2 regions of the Bradyrhizobium sp. UFLA06-24 genome follow, and region 2 is predicted to be linked to the other one. Evidence: riboswitches for the same ligand, from Rfam matches in the RefSeq annotation. Region 2 holds a riboswitch; the other holds the start of a gene.
The links. Region 2 has a riboswitch for cobalamin ahead of IF809_RS35820 (hypothetical protein). Riboswitches for the same ligand answer to the same signal wherever they lie in the genome.

Region 1 (7,806 bases), on a different contig from region 2:
CCTATCGCGTTTCATCCAAATATCTTGTGAAGCAGGCAACCTCGAACCTGCTATGCCATCGCAAGAAGTTTACGGGGATGCACCCGCTAGCTGTCCCGCGCGAGCAGGCGCTCCCCTCTATGTCATGCGCAGCTAACTTCCCCGGCAGCGACTGCGTCAATTGGCTGAGCTGGACCTGCCCAGAGGAGGAGACTGGGCATTCCGAGGGTCTGCATTCTTCGTGCCAGGCAATAGGCGGAAAATTTCACGGAGTTTGTGTCACTCTTGTCGACTTTCCGACCTTTGCATGTTTTCGATGTTTCTGTTTGGCGTATCCGCCGCAGCTTGTGCATCCATGTCCCGCACCGGATATTTAGCAGAAGAGTTGAACGCCTCGATGCCGGATGCCTGTGGACGGAAGTGGGTTTGCCGCCATTGAGCTGTGTGGTTCGCTATCGTGCCGCCCGCGTTCGAGCTGCGTGATTGCCAAGCACCAAGCCGGCTTGATCCCAGCTCTGAAGTCTGGGTGGCACGCAAATCAACCCCTCGCCAGTTGCTAAATTTCGCCACGTGCCTTGGCCTATTCGCCGCAGATCCTTTAGTTGAGCGAAGAGCTGGCTAGCTGAGGTGCTGGGCGAACCTCTGGAAATCGCAAAGCCGCATTGAAAGCGCTCTGATATAACGTCGGTACTCCCGCCGGCAGGCTGCTTCTGTCCCTTTCATCAATTTAGCGTGCGGCTCCGCCTCAAGGCAGCTCCGATGCTTATCCGGCATCTGAGAAGGATATGTCTGATTATGACATCTCTGATGAGAGAATGTTTCTAGATGGTGAAGTCACAGAGATGCACGGTCATTCGGCTAGCGGATGTCGCAGATTAGCTTGCACATAATCTGAGAGGTTGACGGAAGAGTTCTCCTGCCGATAATCCAAGTCGTCGAGGTTCTCCGGTTCCCATTGATCCGGAGCTAAGAGGGAAGCCGGTGCAAATGCCGGCTCTGCCCCCGCAACTGTGAGCGGCGAGCCGCTGTCCGACGATGTCGCTGAAGCCTGCACGGCTTCGGGAAGGCCGGACAGCAGCGATGACCAGCAAGCCAGGAGACCGGCCCCGACAATATATTGGTCCACGGGCGGGGTGTCTCGGTGGTGCGCCAAGCAGCCGTCGCACGCGCGACTTCTCCTGCCTGCGTCCGCCATGGCCTTTGTCCCCAACAGGGGTTAACGCTATGTCTCCTCTCTCTCTTCCAGTTGCTACGCTCGGAACGCCACGCATCGGCCCAAGGCGTGAGCTCAAGCTCGCTCTAGAAAGCTACTGGGCTGGAAAGATTAGTGAACAGCAGTTGCACGAAGACGCATTCGGCCTACGCGCAGCGAACTGGGCTCGTCAAAAATCGCTCGGCGTCACGATCATTCCGTCAAACGACTTCTCGCTGTATGATCAGGTGCTCGATACAAGCGTCATGGTTGGCGCAATCCCGGAGATCTACGCCGCGAACGGAGAATCCGTTTCGCTCCAAACGTACTTCGCCATGGCCCGCGGATCGCAATGCGGCGAGCAGGATGCGAGTTGCGCCCAGAGCCCGCGGGGATCTGGCGTGCCCGCGCAGGAAATGACCAAGTGGTTCGATACCAACTACCACTACATGGTTCCTGAGTTTTACCGGGGACAGGCGTTCAGACTGTGCTCTCGCAAACCCGTCGAAGAGTATGAGGAAGCGAGGGCTCTTGGCTTTCAGACCCGCCCTGTCCTGATCGGGCCGGTCACATTTTTAAAGCTCGGCAAGAGTACCGATAGTGCGTTCCAGCCCCTCTCTCTCCTCGATGATCTGATACCCGTCTATATCGACCTTCTGCATGAATTAGCCAAACGAGGGGCAAGTTGGGTTCAGTTTGACGAGCCCTGCCTGGTCCTTGATCTGGATGAGGCGGCGCGAAATTCGTTGCTGCACGCCTATAACCGGTTCGCAAAGGAGGGACCCGCTATCAAGATCATGCTTGCGAGCTATTTCGGCGCCCTAGGCGACAATCTGGATACTGCCCTGAGCCTGCCAATTTCCGGTCTGCACGTCGATTTGGTTCGAGCGCCAGAACTATTGGATCAGATCGTTGCTGACGGCCGAAGTGATCTCGTCATGTCGCTCGGTGTCATCGACGGCCGGAATGTGTGGCGGTCGAACTTGCCGTCGCTCCGTCAGCGGCTGAAGCCCTCGATTGCGAAGCTTGGCAGGCACCGTGTACAGCTCGCTCCATCCTGCTCGCTGCTTCACGTGCCGGTCGATGTTGAACTCGAGACCGGGCTCGCGTCCGACGTCAAGAGCTGGCTTGCTTTCTCGGTTCAGAAGATGCGTGAGCTTGCGATCCTGGCGCGGGTACTCGCAGGCGACCAGAATGTTGGGCTAGCTCTTGCCGAGTCGGAATGCGCTGCGACTGCCCGCCGGACCTCGCCGAAGATCCATAATGCCAACGTCGCTGTCCGAATGAGGGCGATCGATCAGACGATGCGCCAGCGCGCCACCCCGTTTGCCCGTCGTTCCGAGATCCAAAGGGAACGCTTTGGACTACCGGCTTTTCCCACCACGACGATAGGATCGTTTCCGCAGACCACAGCGGTGCGAAATGCTCGCGCGGCGCATGCGCGAGGTGCGATGAGCGAGGAGCAATACGACAGGTTCCTCAAAGAGGAGATAGCCCGCGCCGTACGTTGGCAGGAGGACATCGGTCTTGACGTCCTCGTTCATGGCGAATTCGAGCGTAATGACATGGTGCAGTACTTCAGCGAGCAACTCGCCGGCTTCGCATTTACAAGGAATGGATGGGTTCAGTCCTATGGTTCGCGCTGCGTTAGGCCCCCGATCCTGTTTGGCGATGTAGTGCGGCCGAAGCCGATCACCGTGGAATGGTGGCGCTACGCGCAATCACTAACTAGTAAGCCGATGAAGGCGATGTTGACCGGACCGGTGACGATCCTGAACTGGTCGTTTGTTCGCGATGATATTCCTAGAAGCGAGGTCTGCCGTCAGCTTGCGCTCGCGATGCGCGATGAAGTCCGCGATCTCGAGAATGCCGGTGCGGCGATGATACAGATCGACGAAGCTGCACTTCGCGAAGGATTGCCATTGCGCCGGTCGGACTGGAAGGCATATCTCGATTGGGCCGGAGATTGCTTCCGCATCTGCTCATCGGGCGTTACCGATCAAACGCAAATCCATACACATATGTGCTACTCAGAGTTTAACGACATCATCGGTGCGATCGCTGCAATGGATGCGGATGTCATTTCAATCGAGACGTCGCGATCGAAAATGGAGCTGCTGGATGCGTTCAGGAGGTACGAATATCCAAATCAAATCGGACCGGGCGTGTACGACATTCACTCTCCGCGCGTTCCCGAGACGGACGAAATGAAGGAGCTGATCGTGCTAGCTCGGACGCGCTTGCAGGATTCTCAGCTCTGGGTCAATCCGGACTGCGGCCTAAAAACGCGCAAATGGGAGGAGGTTCGGCCTGCGCTCGCCAACATGGTCGCTGCCGCGCGCGAACTGCGCGCTGCATCCGATCCGCAAATCCGTTGATCCCGAGCTCCGGTCTGTTCTCGACAAAGCTAATTGGGTTATGGTGATTTACGCTTTCCACATTATCGAGGCTATCCTTGCCGCTGACAAAATGCCCGGTCCACTTCGTGGACCGGGGAAGGTACGGTCTCGGAGAAAAGATGGTGACGCGTTACGCTAGTTTCGTCGGCCGCGGGAGAATTGCCGGCTGCTCGATCAAGGCGACGACATTCGCCGAAAATCTGCGACCCATTCAAGCAGAAGTGCCGCAGCTCAATCATGCCATGGTACGCGGCCGTCTAGGCTGTGATTTGTCGCTCATGGGCACGTTGGCAACGGCCGCGACAGCAATGAGAAAACTAATGCTTGACGGACACCGCAAGGCACCGGCGCGGATTCGGTCCGCTCGGAGATGCCGTCAGGCTCCCTCAATCAATCCACGCTAGATAGTTTCCGAAGAGAGGACGTCAAAGGCACTCCGTACCCCAACTCACGCCAATCCATTTGGAATAACGGCTATCCGGGCCAGATACGCCAATGCGTTGGCCGCACAGCGATTTGCTCTCCGGTATTCGCGTTGATCCATCCGCCGAAGATCCGGCGGCAAGGAAAGACCACCCGGTGAATTGAATTACCCTCGATCACGGCAATCTCCAGATCCTGATCGAAGGGCGGCGCCTTTCCAAGCTGCTCCCATGTCAGATCATTAGATGCTGGGCGGTGTTCATAGCTGCGGGGTGACAAATTCAGATAACCTTGTTAACACCGCGCACATCGCTTGGGTTCTGCGCGGACGGGCCCAAGCCGATAACGTTCGGATGGCCCGCGTTCTCGATCGCGTCAGCCGCGGCGGAGGGCTATCGGCCATGCGCTGTTGTGACGAAACATGATCCGCTCGCGAACTGAAATATTTAGATCTGCGCCACGAAACGACATCTGAGCTTTGGTCGAATTGATTTGGATCAGCTCAAGGCCTCGGCCGTTGATATTTGTAGCTGTGCTGCACAAGTTAGACTGGACTCCAGCTCCAGTAATCCGGCCCGGAGCAGGGTAAATGGTCCGGCCGTCTGTCATATCACGTCCCTTGTTGGTGAGACACATCTCCTTATCCTCCGGCGTCATCGTGTTGGTTGTGTGTGGGGGGCCTCCCTCACGCGCGCATTTTCTTAACACCGTTAGATGGGCGGCATCGCTCTGAGCCCATAGCAGGGCCGTCCCGCAGGCCGATAAAGTAGATGCCGTCGCAAGTCGGCGCAATTTATCATGTGGCCGGTCATTGGCCGCCGCGCGGCTGCGGCTGCGTCTGGTAGCAGTCCTAGGAACGGCAGCGGGTACCCGGGCAAGAAAGCATCATGGGCGTCAAGCATTTCGGTCCGCCGTGCGTCTGACCTTACTAGAAGACCACTTCTATCAGAGGCAGCCGCTGCAGCATTGATGCTTGTCAAAAAGTTGTGCGCGTCCGGGATCGGAGGCTCGTGACCGCTACCAGCCGCAGACGCTCGTCGACATGTTCCGAACTCGCGCTTCAGCCAGCGCCTCGCGTTCTCTGCAACAGACCAACGCGTTGAATTGAGGTGCAACCCACGCCCATGGCTAGGACAACTTTTCGCCATTGCTCCGTGCACGCCGACGGTCAATTGATGCTTCGCCTTTCACTCGGTGGCCTTGCCGGGCGCTGATAGACCTTAAGCTCCGGCGCTGAAGTCCTGGACCGGGCTTATCGAAACGTGGGCTAGGACAAGCGTGATGAGCGGCTTCTGCAATCGCGTCTTCAGGTGGACCGCCGATGCAAGTTCGGGGTTCTTGGTGCCCAGCGATCGCTTGCGCGCATAGCCGCCGGCGCATGGCAGAAATCAGCCCGCGATAAGCCTGCACTTGCGGCAGTCGTTCACAAGACTATCGCGGACAACTCGTAAAGTTCACGGCGGACTTTCTTGGCCTATCTTCGGAGGATCAGACAGACCTCTTGGGATGCTCCTTGAGGCAAATCAAATACTCCCCGCGCGAATGGCAGAATAGTGGATAAGCAAACCACACAAAGAGAGGGGGCATGCCTTCATTTAGCGTCCGGTTTATGAAGATCGTTTGCGACGATGCCGGCGGCGAGCATCGTGCGTGCCAGGCAGCATTCAAGGTCGATGCCGCCTCGCTGAGTGCTGCTGCTCAGCAGGCGGAGACCGATTTCTGCCGGCAAAGGCGGGTCCGCGATTGGACAATCTTCGCCGATGTACTGGAGCTTCGAACACCGCCTGCATGAGCCAATCCGTCCACATCATCTTCGAGCATTCCGCGAGGACGAGCTCTCCTGAGTTGCAAGGGCGTCGCACTTTCCGGGTTTCCAAGGAAGTTTAAGGTCTTCAACTCCGGCCAATGCTCTCAGTTCACGCCCGTGACATTCACCGGCGTCCTCGCCAGTCATGGTATTCTTCGGCTATGGCATCCGGCGCGACGACGTGTTCGTGGAGCATGCCTACGACATTGTGTCCGGCTCCGCGTTTCAATCGGATGAGACTTTGCCCTTTTACAGTGACCGGCGTCCACTTCGAACCTTGGCAGCGGTGCTCCGCATCAGCCTTACTTCCGCCCGCTGCCATTCCGTGCGGTAGCCTTACTGTGGCAAACGTTCCAATTATACAATTTGAACCACGCCGGCAGCCGTATATGGAATCCCGAAGGGACGGCAAATACGTCATCCGCCGGCGAACCTGCCAGGTCAGATAGGTTGAATTCGTGGTGTAGAGCACGTATCCGGCAATGGTGTAGAGCGCATCTGACCAGCCGGCCAAGGCGGGATCATCCCAGTGGGTAGAGAACAGACGATCGCGCTGCTCCGCGTCTGTCCTCTGCGGCAGCGGGCACACAAGCTGGCACGCGGGTCCGCCATCGGATCAAGGACCGCTACCTGGACGAACTGAATGAGGACGTCGAAGGAATTGTGAACACGTTGCGGAAGCTTAACGTGACCGTGCATCGACCGATGACACTCGATGCGTCCACCGTGGAGGTTCGCACCCTTGCTTGGTTGGCCGCAGTCGTGCCGCCGCTCAATGTCCGCGACATAGCGTTAGTGGTTGGAGACGAATTGATCGAGACCCCTCCTATGCTCCGCTCACGATACTTCGAGACGCAATTTCTCAAGCCAATCTTCGCGTCCTATTTCGACCGAGGCGCGCGATGGTCAGTGATGCCGCGCCCGTTGATGACTAACCGTTCATTTGACCGCTCCTACGCCCTGTCAACGACCGGTGGTCCAACGGAACCGATCCACCATCCCGGAACACATCCCTATGACGTTGGCCTCGAGATGATGTGGGACGGTGCGCAGTGTTTGCGTGTTGGACGCGACCTCGTCGTAAATATCGCTACCAAGAATCACGCGATGCCATGTGATTGGCTTGAGCGCCATTTGCAAGGACGATTTCGGATCCACCGTGCCTACAAGCTCTGCGATAGCCATATTGATAGTATGGTCATAGCGCTTGCGCCGGGGCCGCTGCTCGTGCGGTCTCGCGAGGTGGCGGACTATTTGCCAGAAGCAATGCGCAACTGGGACATGATAGTAGCGCCCGAGCCAACCAAAAATAGTTTTCCGGCTTACAACGACGACGATCTGCTGTTGTCCAGTCTTTACATTGATGTCAACGTCCTCTCGGTCGCTCCTGACGTCGTCTTAGTCAACGACGCCTGCCCCGAGCTGGCTCGGATCCTTGAACAGTTCAGCTTTCAGGTTGTCCCGGTTCGGCGCCGCCATAGACGGATCTTCGGCGGTGGGTTCCATTGCGTTACTCTCGACACGGTTCGCGAAGGCGGGCCGGAGGATTACTTCAGCTAGTACCGACGATCGTCTGCTTTCCGGGCAACGATCTGCTAAGCCGCTGCTTTGGGAGCCTCATACCTGGCGAAGCTTATGCTGCATCAGCTAGTTGGGAGAAAAATCGTAGCGTAGGCTGGCATTGCCGTAGTTGAGCCACCTAGATAGACTCTCCGCCGCGTTTGAGGTCGACATTGACGGGTGCCTCTCCGGGCGCCGTAAGTCGGGACGTGCACACGCTCACATCTTGCGGCACCATTGTGCGCGTGACCGTCTTCCCTTATCAGGACGGGAGCTTTTGAATGTCATTTGATCGTCCAGTGACTTAAAGGAAACTGTTGCTTCGATGTCACCAGATCGGTGAACAGCCGATCTACGCTTGTGCGAAAAAGAGCCACCACATGTTCGATATCTATTTGAACCAAAGAAACGATCTTTTGGTCGTGCCGAGAGGCTTTGCGATCCCC
Region 2 (6,473 bases):
AACTCGCATCCTCGCTACGATCCCCGAAAAGCGGCAGATTGAATTCAGGCTTTCTTGATTCCTCGACGAGCTCGATCATGTCGACGTGGGTCGGGGCCTCGAGCGCCTTGAACGAGTAGTAGTCGCGCCCGTGGAACTGGCGGTCCTTCAGGTGGCGGTTGAGCTCGTTCAGGGTGGACTTGATGCCGGTGAAGGCATCGTCGAGCCGATGGAGAAGGTCGTCCCGGAATGCCGAGGTCATCTCCGTCTCAGCGTTCCGACACTGCTCCGCGTACTGGACCAATTCATGCCCATCCAATCGGTCCTTTTCGGCGACCGCCCACTGCTCGACGGCCGACGGCGTCGCCTCCTCGGCGGTGAACGGCGGCACGAGATAGAAGTCCTGCCCGTGCTTGTTCACGGCGCCCGTCATTTCCCTCATCAGGGTGGAGCGCCGGTTGGTAGAACGGTTTTCACGGTCCGCCGTCAGCCCAGCGATGCGGTCCGACAAGGACTGAGCCGCCATTTCGGCCACCTTCGACCGGTAGTCGCTCATCTCCCTCGATTGCGGGAATCCGTCCAGCAGCTGGCGCGCGCGGGCGCGACGTGCCACCGCCAGGACTTCACGATTGTTCTTCATGTAGTCTTCATACGCGCCCTCGGCCCTGTCTTTCGCGCTGTGTGCCCGGGTCGACGCATCCTGTGTCTCGGTCTTGAGCCGGTTTGCCGTCTTGACCTCCGCGGCTAGGCGCTCCAGATCGGCAACGAGCTTGGGATCGCGATTCCGCTTGGCGTCTTCGATATTTTTGCCGATTTCCGCCAGCTTGCGATCGAAAGCAGCCAATTCCTCGCCGCATCCAAAGCAGGTCAGGCCAGAGTCGCGGATGGCCTGGAATTGCGCGAACATGGCTTCGAACAGCCGTGCCTCATCCTCCGCGCGCCGGACATCTCCCGCCGATCCAGCAAGTTGCTGGAGCAATTGCTGCCGTTCGGCCTGAAGCTGTTGGCGCATCTGCTCCTTCCGACCGTCGACTTGCGCGATTTCGAGCAATCTCTCGTCGAGATTCCCGACGAAGAAGCCTTCGACTTCGTGGTTGGTCTCGTTCACCCTGACCCTAGCCGTAAGCAGGCTGCGCGCAAGCTTCTCCCCGCGGAGTACCATGACCTCTCGAATTCCGCGCTGTTCGACGCCATCGTCGCAATGGCGTTCTGCCTTGCAGATCGCGACGCGCGGTTCAGGGTCAGCGTGAAGTACCTCGCAGGGCTAACACCGGACATGCTCAGCACGACAGGCAGGGCGATCATAGGCGGACAAGCCGGCTTCGATACACTGTGCGAACGGTTGAGACATGTAAACGGCACCCGAGCCGGCCATCACGGCCGCATCAAAGAGCTGGGACATTTGGCTGGGCTTTCGACGTCGGAGTCGCCCCTCGATCCTCAGATCAGGTCGATCTTGCTAGAGAAGATCGAAACGAACATCGCAAATGCCGTCGAGGCGGAGTCTCTTGAAACTCGCTGCCCGTGTGGTCGAGACCACGAGCCGCATTCGCCTTGCGTTCGCCGCGGCATGTCCCGAAGCCGACCTGATCCGCGGCTTGCCCGGCGCGCTGCTGCCGCTCAGTCCTTGACCGGCGGGGCGTCCGCCCCCCGTTCGCCCAACTTATCCCTCAAGCGCGTTGCAAAGTACGGGTCGTCAGGCGGTGAAAAGCCGAAGGCAATCCTGTGCGCCTCGTCAGAGCAGATGTGCGGCCACATCAATCGGACTAGAAAAACGCACTCTCACGAATAGGACGGGCTAAACTGTCACATGTTGTGTCACTCAGCACTCGATTCACGCCCCTTGCTTGACTCGGTTATGAGGGGCCTTCAGTCTGGTTATCGGTAGCGCCGAAAGGCGTATCAAGGGAATACGGTGCGTCCTCACGGACAAGGCCGAAGCTGCCCCCGCAACTGTAAGCGGCGAGCCGACGACAGTTGGGCCATTGGGTTCGTTCGTTCGAACCTGGGAAGGTGGTCGGAGGCGTCAACCCGCGAGCCAGGAAACCTTGCTGCCGGTCGTGGTCATGGACTGACGCAGGGGCGGGGTGCTCCAAGACGTTGCAAAGCCGATCGAGATCTGCCGCATTCGGGGCGAACGGCTGCCGCTCACGGCGAATGTGCGTGACGGCTTTTTGTTTCGCCCGTGGTCATCACCGTTTTCATTTCAAACGTAGTAGCCGTGCCGGCGCGAGTTTCGGCGTCAACTTCAATCCTGCTCAAACAGCGCTGGCTGTCCGGGTCAGCATTGACGCTAGGAATCGTGCTGGCCTCGATCGCCGCAGCGGGATCGGCGTCCGCACAGCCTCCGCAACTGCTCAATCCGTGATTGTCTCCTCGGCCAATCCGTGGGGCAACACCGTCACCGCGGCAGCAGCAGCGGCGCGAGCGCGTACGCCTCTGGTACGTGGCCGCGACCCGGGCGCGCGACCTGCTGATCCTGCCTAGGCACTCCGCCGACCTGTCGGACAAGTGCTGGGCAAAGCTCGTCGATTTGGGCCTGGCTGGTCTCCCGGCGATCAACCCGAACGACGTCGGCACCGCGAAGGAAAGGAACGTCACGCCGCTAGAGAACGGGCAGACCCGCGAGACCTTCGCCGCCGAGGCGACCGCTATCTTCGATGTGCGCAAGACCGTGATCTGGCGTCGCCCGAGCCGGAGCGAACTTGATCAGGTGGACGAGCCAGAAGCGAAGATCGAAAGCGGGGAAATTCCGGAAACCGGCGCTGCGGAGCCTGCTGCCGTTCTCAGAAGTTCGACGCGTGGCACCATCCTTCACAAGCTAATCGAGGAGGTGCTGACCGGAGAAGCCTGCGACGCCAGGGCGGACTTGAAACGCGGGCTGCGGAACTGATCCGGCAGATGGGGCACGAACCGGCGGAGGATCCGAAGATGGGCATCAGCGCCGTCGAACTGACCGCCACGGTGCTGCGGACGCTCGCTCTTCCGGACGTCGTGACGCCGCGACCGCGTCTCGCCCCCGAGCTCCCGTTGTTCGGAAGCCAGACTCACGAAGGCGGCAAGGTCCTGCTCTCCGGACAGGTTGACGCGATCGCGTTCGACGAGGCCGGCGCCATCGACGCGGTCGTCGATTGGAAGAGCGACGTGGCTCCGGATGCGCCGAGCATCGGCCACTACAGACAGCAGATCGCCGACTATCGGAAGCAGACGAACCTAAGCGGGACAGGTCGTCGATGTGACTTGAGCCCCCGCGGCTGCTGCTCAGGATCCAAGCGCCGTCTCTGCCGGCCTGGTCTACCTTGCCGAGCTGCGGTTGCTCACGCTTGGCTGAGATCGAATCTGAAAGTTCTCCGCAGTTTCACGGATTTCGAAATTGATCGGTCCAGGTCGCCCGTCCGGAGTTCGGGCCCACAGGTATGCGGAGCCTTCATCCAGCACGATCGACTCGACCGAGAAGCCTGCACGCTTAACCAATCCGGCGAGATCGTCCGGCGGGATGAGGCCGTAGAAGGAATGGCCCCTAAGCGAGTCCATGAGGAAGCCGTTGCCGTATGGTTGACAATTCGGGAGATTCTGCATCCTTGTAAAATCAGAATTGCGATAGAGCGTCACAAACAAGCAAGTGCCGTTTGGCTTTAGCTTAGCTCTCATCAGTTGAACGATGCCAAGTCTCACGCTTGCCGATGGGATCACAGAAAGAACGTTTATGCAGAAGCCGCGGTCGTATCTCCGGTCATGGGAGGCAAACTGACCCACGGTGAGGGCGTGGACGTGATTTGATTTGCCGACGTAATCGCGGATGGTGGTCGAACGACCGCGGATCATTTGACCCCTTGAAAGCTGCACTTCCGAATCCACCAACGCAAGTTCGCCGGTGGTTTTGGCTATTGCCCGTTCGTAACGCAGTTTGCCGCAGCCAAAGTCGAAGCTGGAATGAATTGGCTCGAGACGCGAGATCAGCTTCTTAAGATAGGCCCAACTCTGTGTTTCCGGCTTGGCTGCGTTTTCGCTCCGGACGATGATATCCTTCCCGATCTTGTACCACATCAGATGGCCGCCTCTGTGAATGCTTGGCGGTTGCCTGCACTTGCCTCGGCATTCCCGGCTATCTGTTGGATCTGGGGATCCGCCCTTCGTTCCAGCAATCCATACCGAAGATGCATAAATAGAAGCGCGGCCATCGAGGCGGTCCAAAAAATGATCAGAAACCAAGCTGCCCTGGCGAAGGCGGATAAGACCGCGAAGCCTGTGAGTATGAAGAGCCACTCCAAGGCAACCCAATATGTGCCAAGCCTCCAATGCGCTTTCGATGTCGTGCTTGTCGACGAGCGGATGTTCGCTTCGGCTGGACGCGTATTTGTAGAACGTCGCTCTCACGAGGGGATGGCGGTCGCGTTTGAGATTTGCCACCTGACGGGCCGACATCTGCGCACCCGACATGACAGCCAGAGGGAGAAGGATGTTAGCGCGGTCGAACCTCGCCCTGATATTAAATATGTCCGAAATCCGATCATGGAATCGGGTGACCCTGCTGAAGATGAGCACCAGCAAAGCAAGCGCGAAGCCGCCCACGTTCACCTCAGGAGCTTTAATAGCCGTGGCGAATTCCTTGACGCCGGGCAGATGCTCAACTCGCAAGAAAAGACCGTTAATCCAAGGATCGTACCTCACCAGGAACGAGCAGGCTAAGGTCAGCCAGAAATCCGCCAAAGCGTTCTTCTAGAGCATCTCAGAATAGTTCTTCGGCCCGAAGAAGGGCATCAGAACGCGAAGGATCGAATCCATGCCGCCCCCGAGGTTGTTAAGACCGGTCCATAAACGGCTTGATTGAGTCAGAAAAGTAGCCGACGGTCAACGGATAAGGTGATGGCCGAAGGGAGGAAACACCCTCCCTCGGACGCTTCCCGAGTCGAGTAGCGATCCCATATTCAAGGCAAAAAGCGCGCATCTGATTTATGAGGCACGTCCGTTGCGAAATCATCCTATCGCGAACACGATGCAGCGCTTGCAGGTCAATGTGTTCGGGCGACCGTATTTCGACGAAGCGCATTGTTGGTCGCGTCACTGCTTCCGCGATCGCTGCGGCATCGATGATGTCACTTTTGTTGGACTTTACATAAGGCTTGACGAATTGAGCCGGAATAATGCGGACGGTATGCCCCATCGCGGCGATCTTGCGTGCCAACCATTGCGAGCTGGCCTTCCAATTGTAGATCGTCGCTTCGGAGACCCCGTGCTTGCGAGCTAGGTCGGCCGTCTTCGCCCCGGCCTCATGCGCCTTCGACACTGCGATAATCTGCTCTTCCGTGAACCTTGCTCGCTTCATCTGTCCGTCCTTCTTCGGGGCGGACTCTGAATCCTTCTGGAGGAAATGCTCAGTGGCAGGTCACGCCAACGAAAAGAAGCGTTGGTTGCGCAGCCGCGCCAAAATCCATCGCTGCGCGACTTGCACCGCAACTTCGACCTTTGCCTTATCTTTTGGGCGCCGCGGCCGGGCTGCGAGATGGCCGTGCCGTAATGGCTTGCCATCTCGGCATAGGTTCGGTTGAGGCCGGGATCGTGGCGGTCGGGATGTGAGCGGCAAGCCAAGGCCGTCAGTCAGCGTGGCTCATTGGCATAGCGCAGCTCACCTTACCGCCCGCGCGGACTTCACTTCGAAGTCACGGACCAGTTGTTGAAATTGAAGTTCTTTCCCCCCGGGGACGAGGTAATCTCGACGCCGTATTGGACGCTACCGACGTTTATGTCGCCAAAGTACCCCTTCGACTTGATCCACTGCAGGATACTCTTGATGTCCACTGTCCCGCTGTTGGTCTTCGAAGTGCGCAGCAATGAGATGACCTTGTGACCATCGGAGCCTTCGCCTTCAAACACGTTCCAAGTCGCCCCGCCTACATTGACATTGCTGTAGACCGGAATCGCCGCACCGGAAGGGGCATAATGATATGAAATGGGCTTAACGTTGCCGCTCCCGTCCGAGTTTCCGGTGTAGTTTGTCCAGAGCATTATCTCATGTCGGTCTGAGCTGTCCCAGATATCGTAGGCGACATCCCAGGCGCCGCCAGTGGGAACTTCCTGATTGAAGCTCGAGCTCAGAGTGTTGATTGAGCTGAGCGGTTTCCCGATATTGAAAGCCACGTGCGGATAGCTCTTGATGCCAGGAGTATTGGGCTGGTTCGACCACACGCTCCACCGGTTGGCTGCACTCACCGAAATCGTCTGAGGCCCAGGGTGCGGGCCCCATACGTCGTTGTTCCAAGAGTAGCCATCGCGTGAAAAGCTTCCGTATGGAGCGCTCGAACGCCAAATCGGCGTCTGTGCCGACACAGGCCCGGCAGATGATAATGACCGGGCTTCATTCGCGGCCTGCCTAAATAGATCATGATCCTCCTGTGTCCGGACGTAACCCGTTGGAGACCCTTGCGCGCCGGCACCGCTTATCCGATTGGAATCCATAAAGCTCTCCTTTCTGATAACAAAATCTCCTGCAGATC

Region 1: another riboswitch for cobalamin. It lies ahead of metE (5-methyltetrahydropteroyltriglutamate--homocysteine S-methyltransferase); the one in region 2 lies ahead of IF809_RS35820 (hypothetical protein).

Annotation. Positions count from the first base shown of each region.
Region 1 is NZ_JADFUE010000076.1:1,315-9,120, forward strand. It holds gene IF809_RS33590 (hypothetical protein) at 259-549, opposite strand; cobalamin riboswitch at 901-1,102, shown strand; gene metE (5-methyltetrahydropteroyltriglutamate--homocysteine S-methyltransferase) at 1,204-3,549, shown strand; gene IF809_RS33600 (hypothetical protein) at 5,579-5,785, shown strand; gene IF809_RS33605 (glycine amidinotransferase) at 6,488-7,360, shown strand.
Region 2 is NZ_JADFUE010000098.1:9,380-15,852, forward strand. It holds gene IF809_RS35810 (SbcC/MukB-like Walker B domain-containing protein) at 1-1,087, opposite strand, end outside; gene IF809_RS35815 (transposase) at 1,488-1,610, shown strand; cobalamin riboswitch at 1,848-2,049, shown strand; gene IF809_RS35820 (hypothetical protein) at 2,426-2,872, shown strand; gene IF809_RS35825 (class I SAM-dependent methyltransferase) at 3,274-4,689, opposite strand; partial or broken gene IF809_RS35830 (transposase) at 4,883-5,305, opposite strand; partial or broken gene IF809_RS35835 (IS21 family transposase) at 5,369-5,547, opposite strand; gene IF809_RS35840 (glycoside hydrolase family 12 protein) at 5,629-6,435, opposite strand.